2 linked regions of the Immundisolibacter sp. genome follow. The protein of the gene in region 2 interacts with the protein of the main gene of each other region in a pairwise test. Links are inferred from orthologs where the notes say so. Each region holds a gene or a part of one and is shown on either strand. Other genes may lie near its edges. The genes, in order: eno and rpe.

Evidence for each region.
Region 1: the proteins of rpe (region 2) and eno interact in binary tests that used the Escherichia coli proteins (3 or more experiments, as listed by UniProt). The link is inferred for Immundisolibacter sp. from one-to-one orthologs.

What each region holds. Positions count from the first base shown.
Region 1 is NZ_JACIZD010000003.1:228,121-237,335, forward strand. The notes cover bases 6,243-9,215. They hold eno (phosphopyruvate hydratase), read right to left. Parts: upstream 8,391-9,215; coding sequence 7,095-8,390; downstream 6,243-7,094. Other genes in these bases: ispD (2-C-methyl-D-erythritol 4-phosphate cytidylyltransferase), read right to left, coding at 6,243-6,812; H5U26_RS07125 (septum formation initiator family protein), read right to left, coding at 6,820-7,089; kdsA (3-deoxy-8-phosphooctulonate synthase), read right to left, coding at 8,398-9,215. In the rest of the region: H5U26_RS07095 (NAD(P)-dependent oxidoreductase), read right to left, coding at 1-660; H5U26_RS07100 (DUF748 domain-containing protein), read right to left, coding at 783-3,605; H5U26_RS07105 (NUDIX domain-containing protein), read left to right, coding at 3,718-4,539; H5U26_RS07110 (MBL fold metallo-hydrolase), read left to right, coding at 4,536-5,414; ispF (2-C-methyl-D-erythritol 2,4-cyclodiphosphate synthase), read right to left, coding at 5,596-6,069; more of ispD, read right to left, coding at 6,069-6,242. UniProt on the Escherichia coli protein: Catalyzes the reversible conversion of 2-phosphoglycerate (2-PG) into phosphoenolpyruvate (PEP). It is essential for the degradation of carbohydrates via glycolysis.
Region 2 is NZ_JACIZD010000001.1:18,773-22,840, forward strand. The notes cover bases 623-3,358. They hold rpe (ribulose-phosphate 3-epimerase), read right to left. Parts: upstream 2,459-3,358; coding sequence 1,787-2,458; downstream 623-1,786. Other genes in these bases: trpE (anthranilate synthase component I), read right to left, coding at 623-1,742; H5U26_RS00100 (phosphomannomutase/phosphoglucomutase), read right to left, coding at 2,461-3,358. Also shown: more of trpE, read right to left, coding at 261-622; more of H5U26_RS00100, read right to left, coding at 3,359-3,846; dut (dUTP diphosphatase), read right to left, coding at 3,881-4,068. UniProt on the Escherichia coli protein: Catalyzes the reversible epimerization of D-ribulose 5-phosphate to D-xylulose 5-phosphate.

The sequences.
Region 1 (9,215 bases), on a different replicon or contig from region 2:
GTACAGCATGGGGATGATGGGTGCCGAGTAGGCCAGCAGCGGATTGTCGTAGTGCACCGGCTCGCCGCGCAGCGGCTTCTCGATGAACGGCTGCAGGCCCTGGCCGACGGCGCCGGCAAAGGCGAAGCCCGGCCCGTACACCTGCCCGCCCAGGCGCAGGATGCGCACGTCCAGGTCGTACAGCTGGCGATAGTCGTTGGCCAGCAGCTCGGCGCCGACCTTGGCGCTGGCGTAGGGATCGGCGGGGATGTCGAACTTGCCGGTATTGAGCGTTCCGGAGAAGGCCGCGCCGGTCCACCCGGTCTTGCCGGTGGACACGTAGCTGACGCGCTTGATGCCCATGGCGCGGGCGCATTCGAGCACGTTCAGCGTGCCCATGATGGTCAGCTCGGCGTTGGCGTAGGGCCGCGCGTAGGCGCCGGGGGTGAGGAAGCTCGCCGTGTGCAGGATGCGCGTCACGTCCAGCTCGCGCACCGCCCGGTACAGGTCCGGCGCGTGCAGCACGTTGCCCTGCATCAGCGTGACCTTGTCGCGGATGTCGGCCAGCAGTTCGGTTTTCAAGACCATGTCGAAGGCCGCCACCGGCACGCCGCGAGCCGCCGCCTCGCGCACCGCAAACGAGCCCACCAGGCCACAGCCGCCGGTTACCAGAATTGTCACGGGTCTCTCCTCTTGTGTCGTGGCTTGAAAATGAATCCATGCGCATTCGGCCCGGGAGCGGGCCTCCCACACCGCCTCGAAGAGTGTGGGAGCGGCGCCGTCGCCGCGAACGGTGCGTTTCCTCAGGAAGTCGCCAGCACCAGTTCGCTGGTGGCCGAAGGCTGCAGCGGCGCATCCTCGGCCGGCAGCACGATAGTCAGGCGCCGGACCGGCACGCCATTGTCCATCAGTGCGGCGCGGATTGCCTCGCCGCGTGCCTGCGCCAGCGCCCGCAGGGCCGCCGTATCCGGAGCCATGGCGGCCAGCAGGCGCTCACGCCCGGCGCGCGCCGCCGCGGCGCGCTGCTCGGCAGCAGTCGGCTGGGTATCGGCCGGTGCGGGCACTGCCGGCGGCTCGTTGCCGAAACGCTCTTCGTACAGCGCGATCAGGCGCTCGGTCCAGTCGGCATCGCCCTCGAACGGATCATCATCTTCACCGCCCGCCTGGCCGAGGGCCGCCCCCAGCGCCTGCTGCGCCAGGGCCCGGGCGTCGTTCTGGTCTGCCAGCGGGTGGATGTGCAGCGTGAGCTGCGGCCGCGCGATGAGGGCCTGCGCCACTTTCTGCAGGGGTTCCATCTGCGCCGCCGGCAACTGCGCGCTGCCGGGGGCGAACGCGACTGTCCGCAGGTCTTTTGCCTTGCCGCCGACCAGGCGCGCCAGCAGGGTGAAGGGTGTTTTCACCGCCTTGACCACGAGCGCCCTGATCGCCTTGCCGATCAGGGCGCCGTAGTCGAACTGCGGGTTCGAGAGATCGCCGCGCAGCGGCAGGGCGACGTCGATGACTCCGCGCGAGTCCTTGAGCACTGCCAGGGCCAGGGTCAGCGGCAGGTCGAGCGCGTCCGGACTGTCCACCCGCTCGCCCAGCACCAGACGGTTGAGGATGATTCGGTTGTTGCCGATCACCTGTGGCCCGCTTACCGTGTAATCGAGGTCCACGTCCAGCGTGCCGCGCTCGATGCGGTAGCCGGCAAACCTGCTCACGTAGGGCGTGAAGGTCGCCATCTCGACCCCGGTGAAGGACAGCTTGAACGCGGCTTCGCGCGGTACGCCGACGGTAAAGCTGCCCTCGACCGTGGCTGGCGCGTACTGGTCGATGCGACCGTTCAGCACGACGCGCGCCGGCTGCGTGGCATCACTCGCCAGGCCGTCGATGTTGCCTTTCAGCTGCTCGATGCTGACCGCGAAATGCGGCGTCAGGCTGTGGTCTTCGATGTGGAGCGTGCCGCGACTGACGCGCACCGTGTCGACTGCGAAGCGCATCGGCGCCGGCCCGGGGCCATCGTTGGTCACTGGTGAGTCGGTGACTGGCGCCACGTCGCGTGGCCCGAAGCGCGACAGGTTGCTTTGCCGGTTCTCGGTGATGACAGCCCGCAGCACTGGCCGGTTGATCCAGATCTTGCTGGACGTGACGCCCTGCGCGCTGGCCTGCAGCTGATCCACGCGCAGCGTGCGCAGCGCCAGCAGCGCCTCGTCGCGTTCGGTGTCCCACAGATCGACACGGGACAGCGTGACCTGGCCGCGGAATTCCGGCCCCGGCCCGCCGAGCGTCAGCTGTCCGGTGGCCGCTGCCGTACCGCTGCGCAAGGCGACCGGGCCGACGTCCGGCAGGTAGGGCGCCAGCGGCGGCAGGGGCAGGCCCTTGGCGGTGATTTCAAGCTCGGCCGGGCCGGCTGGCAACACCGCCTCGCCGGCCAGCCCGAAGGTGCCACCGTCCGCCAGGCTGCCGGTGAGGCTCACCGGCACCTTGTCCGGCGCGCCCAGCGCACCGATGTCGACCTGCTCCAGCGTGAGGTCCTGGTGCAGCGCCGGCTGCACCGTTTCATCGCTGATGCTCAGGCGCTGGCCGGTCAGCGCCAGGGCGCCCAGCGTGACCTGCCAGCTTGGGCCGGCGGGATCCGTTTCGTCGTTGCCGGCCTGGCGGGTCAAGTCCTGAAGGTTGATTCGTCCGTCGGCTGCCCGCGCCAGCGCCAACCAGTTGTCGCGTCCGCTGATCCGGCCCACGGACACGCGCCGGGCGGCCAGATCGAGGGCCAGTTCATCCACGGCCAGTTCGGCAATCTGCGCCAGCGGGGCGTCGCTGGCATCGGCAAGCGCGGTCTGGCGCAGGCTCATGCGACCGTCGCTGAGTCGCACCGCCCCGCCGGCAGCCAGCGATAGCGTGGCGTTGGCGTCGATTTTTCCCCCACGCGCTTTCAGGGGTAGCGCGCGTTCCAGGTAGGCCAGCGCCGGTTCGGCGTCGATGCCCTGCAATGAGAAGCGGCCGTCGAGCGCCAGCGGCGCCGGCACGAGATCGGCCTGCAGGCGCAGCGTGCCGCCGCCTGCGCGGCCCCGCAACAGCACGGGAATCGGTTCTGCGGCCTGGCTGTCGAAGCCGGCCATCGACACGACCAGATCGGTCAGGCGCAGCGCGGCCGCCGGCCGTGCACTGGCGTCGCGCACGACAAGCGCGCTGCCATCGACGTTCATCCGGTCGATGCGCAGCCGCGGCGGCGGACCGCCATCGCCGCCGCCGGCCGGCAGTTGCGGGCTGATGCCGCCGCCCTCCAGGAGACCGAGCTGCCCGCGCGCACCGCGTACCGTCAAGGCGTCAAGATGCACGCTGCGTGTCCACAGGGAGTCGACCGCAAGGTCGGCCATGGCACTGTCCACCGCCAGCAGCAGGGCGCCATCGGGATCGCTCAGGTGCAGGCCGTCGATCCGCAGCGCCAGCCGCAAAGGGTCGAAATCGAGCGCTGCCACATGGGCGGTGCCGCCGGTGGTTTCGGCGAGGGTCTGCTCGGCGTAGAGCCGGGCGCGCTCGGGCACGGCCATTGCAGCCGCCACAAGTGCGGCCAGCAACGCCAGCATGAGCAGGCAGCGCCAACGACAGCGGTGGCGCAGGTTCGCTATTGCCAGGAAGGCGCGCATGGTCCCGATCTTAAGCCGCGAAAGCGGCACGAGCGAGCCGGCCGGCCATCCGTGCGGGCCATAATGGCCGTTCAGTCAGCCTGCGCTGACCCCTCATACGGAGCAGACGACCATGACCCTTCGAGATGCCGCCACGGTGGTGCTGGTGCGCGAGGCGGGCGACGGCGCGCCGGGCTTCGATGTGTTCATGCTGCTGCGCACGGTCAAGAGCGATTTCAATGCCGGGGCTTATGTATTCCCCGGCGGCGGGGTCGACCGCAGCGACGGCGGCGCGCAGGCACAGCGTGTGTGCAGCGGGCTCGACGCCCGCCAGGCCAGCGCGCGTCTGGGCATCGCCCAAGGCGGCCTGGCGTTCTACCTGGCGGCGATTCGCGAGTGTTTCGAGGAAGCCGGCGTGCTGCTGGCGGCCGATGCCGCCGGGCAGACCTTGAGCCTGCACGAGCCGGCAACGCAGCAGCGCTTCGCGGCGTACCGGGCGGCGCTGAATGCCGGTCAGACCACGCTGGCGGCCATCTGCGAACGCGAGCACCTGCGCCTGCCGCTGGACCAGGTCCATTACTACAGCCACTGGATCACGCCCGAGGGCATGCCGCGGCGCTACGACACGCGGTTTTTCCTGTGCCGGGCGCCGCTCGGTCAGGAACCACTGCACGACGGCGAGGAAACCGTCGACCATTGCTGGGTCCGTCCGCAGGAGGCCCTGGCGCGGCACGCGGCCGGCGGCTTCAACCTGGTACCGGCCACGCGCAAGCAGCTCGAATTCCTGGCCCGGTACCCGACGGTCGATGCCCTGCTGGCGGCGGTACGCAGCATCGGGCAGGTGCCGGCGATACTGCCGCAACTGATCATCGGCGCCGACGGCAAGCCCGAGCGGGTGCGCCTGCCGCTGCCGGAAGGCGTGGAAGAAATCGACCTGCGTGGAGTGGCCCTGTGAACGCTGCCGGCAACCCCTTCGATACGCCACAGATCCGCGCCGAGTTCCCATTCGCGGCGGCCGTCGACGTGTGGCCCGGCGTGCGGCGCATCACCGCGCCCAATCCGGGCCTGATGACCGGCCCCGGCACCAATACCTATCTGGTCGGCAGCCGTCAGGTGCTGGTCATCGATCCGGCCTGCGACGCCCCGGCGCATCTGGATGCCATCAAGCGCGCCGCAGGCGATGCCATCACCGCCGTGCTGGTCACGCACGCCCACCCGGACCACGCCCCCGGCGCGCGGGAACTGGCCCGCGACTGCGGCGTGCCGGTGTACGGCAGCGGCATCGCGCTGGCCGGCGTCAGCACGCCGGGCTTCGCGCCCGACCGGGTACTGGCCGATGGCGATATCCTGCCGACCGACGCCGGTCCGCTGCGCGCCCTGCGCACACCCGGCCACGCCGCCGACCACATCTGCTACCTGCTCGAAACGCAGCGCCTGCTGTTCGCCGGCGACCATCTGATGGATGGCACCACGGTGGTGATCGCGCCGCCCGATGGCGACATGGCGGCCTATCTGGCGTCCTTGCGGCGCCTGCAGCAGGAGCCCGTCGAGCGTATCGCCCCCGGGCACGGCCGGCTCATGGAAGGCGCGCAGGCCACCGTGCAACAGGTCATCGACCACCGCCTGGCGCGCGAGGCGGCCATTCTCAAGGTGCTGGAGGGTGGGGGCGGGCGCAGCATCCCGGACCTGGTGGCCGAACTCTACGTCGGCGTCCCGAAGGCCCTGCACGCATTGGCCGAACTGTCGGTTTATGCGCATCTGATCAAGCTGGCGGCGGAAGGGCGGGTGCAGGGTGATGGCCGCGCCGCAGTGTGGCGGCGGGTCGTCTAACGAAACACGGAGGTATTCAGCTTCCCGCAGCGCCGGCACGCGCTGCCAGAATCAGTGGCTACCAGTGAGTCATCGGAGGACTGGAGCCCGGCTCGCCGGGCGATGCGTCCTCGCGTAGGGCCGGTCCGTCGTCCATCGCGCAGCGAAGCCGCTACAGCGGGTCGTGGCGGGTCGCTTCTGATCAGGCGCGCGCCAGCAGGCACACGGCGTGGGCGGCGATCGCCTCGCCGCGGCCGACCGGACCCAGGCCCTCGGTGGTGGTGGCCTTGACGCTGACGGCGTCGATGTCGAGGCCCAGATCGGCGGCGATGTTGGCGCGCATGGCGTCCCGATGCGGGGCGAGCTTGGGCCGCTGCGCCAGCACGGTGGCGTCGATGTTGACCACCGAGTAACCGGCTTCGCGTACCAGCGCAACCACGCGCCGCAAGAGCAGGCGGCTGTCTGCGCCTGCATAGGCCGGATCGGTGTCCGGAAAGTGCTGGCCGATGTCGCCCAGGGCCGCCGCGCCCAGCAGCGCGTCGGCCAGGGCGTGCAGCAGCACGTCACCATCGGAGTGCGCAATCGGGCCGTGGCTGTGGGGGATCTGGACGCCACCCAGCACCAGGGGTCGGGCGGGCGCCAGGGCGTGCAGGTCGTAGCCGTGGCCGATGCGCATCAGGTCTCCGGGGTGCTTTGGGCAGTGCGATCGAAGCGCGCTTGCGCGGCCAGCAGGCACTCGGCCAGGGGCAGGTCCTGCGCCACGGTGATCTTGATGTTGTCGCGCCGGCCGGCCAGCAGGCGCGGGCGAAAGCCTGCGCTTTCCATGGCCTGGGCCTCGTCGGTGGGTTCCTGGTCGGCAGCCAGCGCACCGGCCAGCGCCGTCCGCAGCACATCAAGCCGAAACCGCTGCGGCGTCTGCACCGTCCACAGGCCCTCGCGCGGCACGGTTTCGCGCACCCGGCCGGCGGCGTCGGCGCGCTTTACGGTGTCGGTCAGCGGCGTGGCCAGCAGGCAGCCGTGCTCCTCCAGCGGCTCGGCGCACAGGCTGTGGATGTCGCCCGCATGCAGCAGCGGGCGCACGGCGTCGTGCACCAGCACTGGCGTTTGCGGCTGCTGGCGGTCGGCCAGCCAGTCGAGTGCGGCCAGCACGGACGCGCCACGGCTGGCGCCACCGGTCACCACCTGCAGCGGTTTGGCGCAGGTGAAGCCGAGCGCCTGCCAGTACGGATCGGCCTCGCGCAGCGCCAGCACGATGCCGGCGACGCGCGGGTGTGCGGCCAGGCGTTCGAGGGTGTGCACCAGCACGGGTGCGCCGGCCAGCGGCAGGTACTGCTTGGGCAGGTCCGCGCCCATGCGCACGCCGATGCCGGCGGCGGGCACGATCGCCCAGTGGTCGGCGCTCGGCAGGGCTTCCGCCACCGGACGCCTACTCGATGACGCGGATGAAGGTCTCGCCGGGCTTGATCATGCCAAGCTCGCTGCGGGCGCGGTCTTCCACGGCAGTCACGCCGCTGCGCAGGTCCTCGACCTCGGCCGTGAGCTGCGCGTTGCGTTCGGCCAGCTGGTCGACCGCGTCGCGTTCGCGCACGACCCGGTCCTGCAGCTCGCCAAGCTCGAACAGGTTGCCGGGCGCCACCAGCAAACGGTGTTGCAGGCCGAGCATGACCAGCAACAGCGCAAGCAGGCCGGCGCGCATGGGCATCAGCGGGCGAGCGACCCGAACACGCCGGCGCCCGGATAGCGCGCCGCGGCACCCAGCTCCTGCTCGATGCGCAGCAGGCGGTTGTATTTGGCCACCCGGTCCGAGCGGGACAGCGAGCCGGTCTTGATCTGCCCGGCGCCGCTGCCGACCGCGATGTCGGCGATGGTGGTGTCCTCGGTCTCGCCCGAGCGGTGCGAGATCACCGCCGTGTAGCCGGCGCTGCGCGCCAGGCGCACGGCGTCCAGCGTTTCCGACAGCGTGCCGATCTGGTTCACCTTGATCAGGATGGAGTTGGCCACGCCGGCCGTGATGCCCTTCTGCAGCGTGGCCGGGTTGGTCACGAACAGGTCGTCGCCGACCAGCTGCACGCGCTTGCCCAGGCGCTCGGTGAGCAGCTTCCAGCCGTCCCAGTCGTCCTCGGCCTGGCCGTCCTCGATGGAGATCACCGGGTAGCGGTCGGCCAGATCGGCCAGGTACGCAACGAATTCGGCCGACGTCAGGCTGCGCTTCTCGGATTCGAGCTCGTAGCGGCCAGCCTTGTAGAACTCGCTGCTGGCCACGTCGAGCGCCAGCAGCACCTGTGTCCCGGCGGCATAGCCGGCATCGCCGATGCTGTCGAGCACCACCTTCAAGGCTTCTTCGTTCGAGGCGAGATCCGGCGCGAAGCCGCCTTCGTCGCCGACGGCGGTGTTAAGGCCCCGTGCGCGCAGGCGGCGCTTGAGGGCCTGGAAAATCTCGGCGCCGCAGCGCAGGGCTTCCGAGAAGCTCGGCATGCCGGCCGGGATGACCATGAATTCCTGCAAGTCGACGCTGTTGTCGGCATGCGCGCCGCCGTTCAGGATGTTCATCATCGGCACCGGCAGGCACATGTCGACGCCGCCGCACAGCAGGTTGATGTGCCGGTACAGCGGCAGCCCGCGCGCCGCGGCGGCCGCATGGGCGGCCGCCAGGGACACCGCCAGTGTGGCGTTGGCGCCCAGGCGCGCCTTGTTGTCGGTGCCGTCGAGTTTGAGCAGCACGTCGTCCAGGCCGCGCTGGTCGGCCGGGTCCAGGCCGCGCACCGCCGGCAGGATTTCCCGCAGCACGTTGTCGACCGCCTTGCGCACGCCCTTGCCGCCATAGCGGGCAGCGTCGCCGTCGCGCAGTTCCAGCGCTTCGCGCGAACCGGTGGAGGCGCCCGAGGGCACCGCCGCCCGGCCCAGCTGGCCGCTGTCGGTCAGGACGTCCACTTCCACGGTGGGAAAGCCGCGCGAGTCGAGGATTTCGCGGGCCTTGATATCGACGATCGTGCTCATCGGGGTCTCAGGTTGATTGCATCAGGGCCTGCTCGGCAAAACCGGCGGCCTTGACGGTGCGGTCCAGGCTGACCAGGGTTTGCAGCAGGTTTTCCATGCGGTCCAGCGGCCAGGCGTTGGGTCCGTCGGACAGCGCGCGGGCCGGGTCGGGGTGGGTTTCCATGAACAGTCCGGCCACGCCGGCGGCCACGGCGGCCCGCGCCAGCACCGGCACGAATTCGCGCTGGCCGCCGGAACGGTCGCCCTGCCCGCCGGGCAGTTGCACCGAGTGCGTGGCGTCGAACACCACCGGGCAGCCGGTTTGCCGCATCACGGCCAGGCCGCGCATGTCGACCACCAGGTTGTGGTAACCGAAGGACACGCCGCGCTCGCACACCATGACCCGGCCTTCGCCGCCGGCGGCGTTGGCCTTGGCCACCACCTGCGCCATGTCGTCCGGCGCCAGGAACTGGCCCTTCTTGATGTTGACCGGCTTGCCGCTGGCGGCGGCGGCTTCGATCAGATCGGTCTGGCGGCACAGAAAGGCCGGCGTCTGCAGCACGTCCACCACCTGCGCGGCGGCCTGCACGTCATCCGGTGTGTGCACGTCGGTCAGTACCGGCACGCCGAGCGTCTCGCGCACCTCGGCCAGGATCGCCAGGCCGGCGTCCCGGCCCGGACCGCGAAAGGACTTGCCGGAACTGCGATTGGCCTTGTCGAACGAGGCCTTGAAGATGAACGGCACGCCCAGCCGGGCGCAGATGTCCTTGAGCGTGGCGGCGGTGTCGAGCGCCAGCTGGCGGCTTTCCGCCACGCACGGCCCGGCGATCAGGAACAGCGGCCGGT
Region 2 (4,068 bases):
CATGCGCGCGGGGTCTCGGTGGCAGTGGGGCACAAACGCAAAGGGCGCGTATTTTCCGCTCAATGGCGGCGCAGGGGAAATCGCCCTGCCAGCCATCGGGAGACCGGACATTTTTCAGTCGGGGCTCAAGCCGGGCGCCACTGCGGCCGGTGCCCGGGAGGGACCTGGCCCAAGCACCCGCCCTGTAACGCCCCCTTTTTGAACCCGGCGCATTGCAGGCGCGCGGTTGCCTCAGATGCTGCCGGCCCGCTCCAACGCCCTCACGCCACCGCGTCCAGCCCGGCCTGCGCCATCTCGGCCGCCCGCAGCAGGGCGCGGGCCTTGTTCTCGGTTTCCTGCCATTCGCTCTCGGGCACCGAGTCGGCCACGATGCCGGCCGCTGCCTGCACGTACAACTGGCCATCCTTCACGATACCGGTACGAATCGCGATCGCCAGGTCCATGTCGCCCGAATAGCTGAGGTAACCGCAGGCGCCGCCATAAATGCCGCGCTTGACCGGTTCCAGCTCGTCGATGAGTTCCATCGCCCGCACCTTGGGCGCGCCGGTCAGCGTACCGGCCGGGAAGCTCGCCCGCAGCACATCCAGGTTGCCCATGCCCGGCCGCAGCAGGCCTTCCACGTTCGACACGATGTGCATGACGTGCGAGTAGCGCTCGATCACCATCTCGTCGGTGACCTCGACGCTGCCGATCTGCGCAATCCGGCCGATGTCGTTGCGGGCCAGGTCGATCAGCATCACATGCTCGGCGCGCTCCTTCGGATCGGCCAGCAACTCGTCGGCGAGGCGACGGTCCTCCTCGGGCGTGGCGCCGCGCGGGCGGGTGCCGGCCAGCGGACGGATGGTGACGCGGGTGCCGGCGGCGGTCGCCTCCTGGCGCACCAGGATTTCCGGCGAAGCACCGACGACCTGGAACTCGCCAAAGTCGTAGAAGTACATGTACGGCGAGGGATTGAGCGAGCGCAGCGCCCGGTACAGCGTCAGCGGCGACTGCGCAAAGGGCGTGCGGATGCGCTGGCCGACCTGCACCTGCATCAAGTCGCCGGCGGCAATGTAGTCCTTGGCACGTGCCACGGCGGCCAGGAAATCGGCCTTGGCGAAACCGCGCACCGATTCGCTGACGGCACCCGGCGGACTGGCCGGCGGCGCCAGCGGACTGCGCAACCGGACAAGCAAGGTGCGCAGGCGCGCCATGCCCGCCGCGTAGGCATCCGGCATGGCCGGATCGACGTAGACGATCAGGTAGATCTTGCCGGCCAGGTTGTCGACCACGGCCAGTTCCTGCGTCTCCAGCAGCAGCAGGTCCGGCGTGCCGATCTCGTCCGGCTGGTCGAAGCGGGCCAGCCGCGGCTCGATGTAGCGCACCGCGTCGTAGCCGAAATAGCCGGCCAGCCCGCCGCAGAAACGCGGCATGTCCGGCGGCACGTACACGCGCTGACGCTGCTGGTAGCGCTCGACGAAATCGAGCGGATTGCCGTCATCGCGCTCGATCACCACACCGTCCTCAACCACCTCGGTCGCGAAACCGCGGCTGCGCAGCAAACGCCGCGCCGGCAGGCCGATGAAGGAATAGCGCCCGAAACGCTCGCCGCCGACCACCGATTCCAGCAGGAAGCTGTTCGGTGCGTTCGCCAACTTCAGGTACAGCGACAGCGGGGTGTCGAGGTCGGCGTAGGTCTCCAGCGTCAGCGGGATGCGGTCGTAACCTTGCGCGGCAAGGGCGGCAAATTGGGCGTGATCCATGGCGCGGGCGGCGGGCGGCAAAAAAGGCCGGCAGTCTTGGCCGCTCAGGGAGCGCCGTCAAGCGCCGCGCGCATGGCGGCAAGGGTGGCCGCGTAATCGGGCGAGTTGAACACTGCCGAGCCGGCGACGAAGGTGTCGGCGCCGGCCCGCGCCACCTGCGCGATGTTGTCGACCTTGATGCCGCCGTCGACCTGCAGGCGAATGTCCCGCCCGCTGGCGTCTATCCGCGTGCGCACCTGCGCCAGCTTCGGCAGCGTGGACGGGATGAAGCTCTGCCCCCCGAAGCCCGGGTTCACCGACATCAGCAGGATCAGGTCCAGCCGCTCCATGACGTGATCCAGATGACACAGCGGCGTGGCGGGATTCAGCACCAGCCCGGCCTGGCAGCCGTGGTCGCGGATCAGCGACAGCGTGCGGTCGACATGCCGCGAAGCCTCCGGGTGAAAGCCGATCAGGCTGGCGCCGGCGGCGGCGAATGCCGGCACCAGCGCATCGACCGGCTGCACCATCAGATGCACGTCCAGGAAAGCCTGCGGCGCGTGGCGGCGCAGCGCCTCGACCACCAGCGGGCCAATGGTCAGGTTCGGCACGTAGTGGTTGTCCATCACATCGACGTGGATCCAGTCCGCGCCCGCCGCCAGCACGGCGTCCACTTCGGCGCCCAGGCGCGAGAAATCGGCCGACAGGATGGAAGGAGAGATGATGTAGTTCGACATGGTCAGAATGGCAGTGTCAGATCGGGCCGGACGCGCGCGAACAGCGCCCGGAATTGCGCCTCGATGCGCTCCAGCGCCGCCTGGTCGTCGGCCTCGAAGCGCATCACCAGCACCGGCGTGGTGTTGGAGGCCCGCACCAGGCCAAATCCGTCCGGATAATCGGCGCGGATGCCGTCGAGCGTGCTCACATCGGCGCCCGGAAAATCGGCCGCGGCGGTCAGGGTCTTCATCAGCGCGAAGTGCTCGCCTTCCTGCAGGTGCAAATGCAGCTCGGGCGTGCTGGCCGAGTCCGGGATGGCGGCGAAGACCTGCTCCGGCGTTTCAGCCTGGCGACTGAGGTACTCCAGCAGCCGGCAGGCGGCGTACACGCCGTCATCAAAGCCGTACCAGCGTTCCTTGAAGAAGATGTGCCCGCTCATCTCGCCGGCCAGCGCGGCGCCGGTCTCGGCCATCTTGGCCTTGACCAGCGAGTGGCCGGTCTTCCACATCAGCGGCCGGCCGCCGGCGGCGGCGATGGCACGCGGCAGGTGGCGCGTGCACTTGACGTCGAACAGGATGGTGGCGCCCGGCACGCGCGAGAGCACGTCGCGCGCAAACAGGATCATCAGCCGGTCGGCGAACACGATGCGCCCGCTGGCGGTGACCACGCCCAGGCGGTCGCCGTCGCCGTCGAAGGCCACGCCAAGGTCGAGACCTTTTTCGCGCACGCAGGCGATCAGATCCTGCAGGTTCTCCGGCTTGGTCGGGTCCGGGTGGTGGTTCGGAAAATTGCCGTCCACCTCGGCGAACAGCGGCACCACCTCGCAGCCGAGCGCCTCGATCAGCGCCGGCGCGCTGGCGCCGGCCACGCCGTTGCCGCAGTCGACGCCCACGCGCAGGCGCCGGGCCAGCTTCACGTCGCCCAGGATGCGCTCGCGGTACGGGGCGAGCGCGTCGGCCTCGCGCACGTGGCCGAAGCCGGTTTCAAGATCGTCCGCCTCGATCAGCGCGCGGATGCCCAGGATGTCCTCGCCGGACAAGGTCTTGCCGGCCACGACGATCTTCAGGCCGTTGTAATCGGGCGGGTTGTGGCTGCCGGTGACCGCCACGCCGCAGCCGGTGTCGAATTCGTAGCTTGCGAAATAGACCACCGGCGTCGGCACCATGCCGACGTCGATCACGCCGCAGCCGCTGGCCGCCAGGCCGCGCACCAGCGCATCGGACAGCGCCGGTCCCGACAGGCGCCCGTCGCGGCCTACGACCACCTCGCGGCAGCCGGCGCGGCGCACCAGCGTGCCGATGGCGCGGCCGATCTGGTACACGCCGACCTCGGTCAGGCTCTGGCCGACCACGCCGCGGATGTCGTAGGCGCGGAAGATTTCCAGGGGTGGCAGGCTCGCTGCGTTCATTGCGCGCTCGTCAGGTTGGGTTGAAAGGCAATTCTCAATCGCGGCCGGTGTGGCCAAAACCGCCGGCGCCGCGCGCCGACGGCGTGAAGCTGTCCACCACCGCAAACTCGGCCCGCACCACCGGCACCAGCACCAGCTGCGCGATGCGCTCGCCCGGCTCGATGGTGAACGGCGCCGCGCCGCGGTTCCAGCACGACACCATCACCTCGCCCTGGTAGTCGC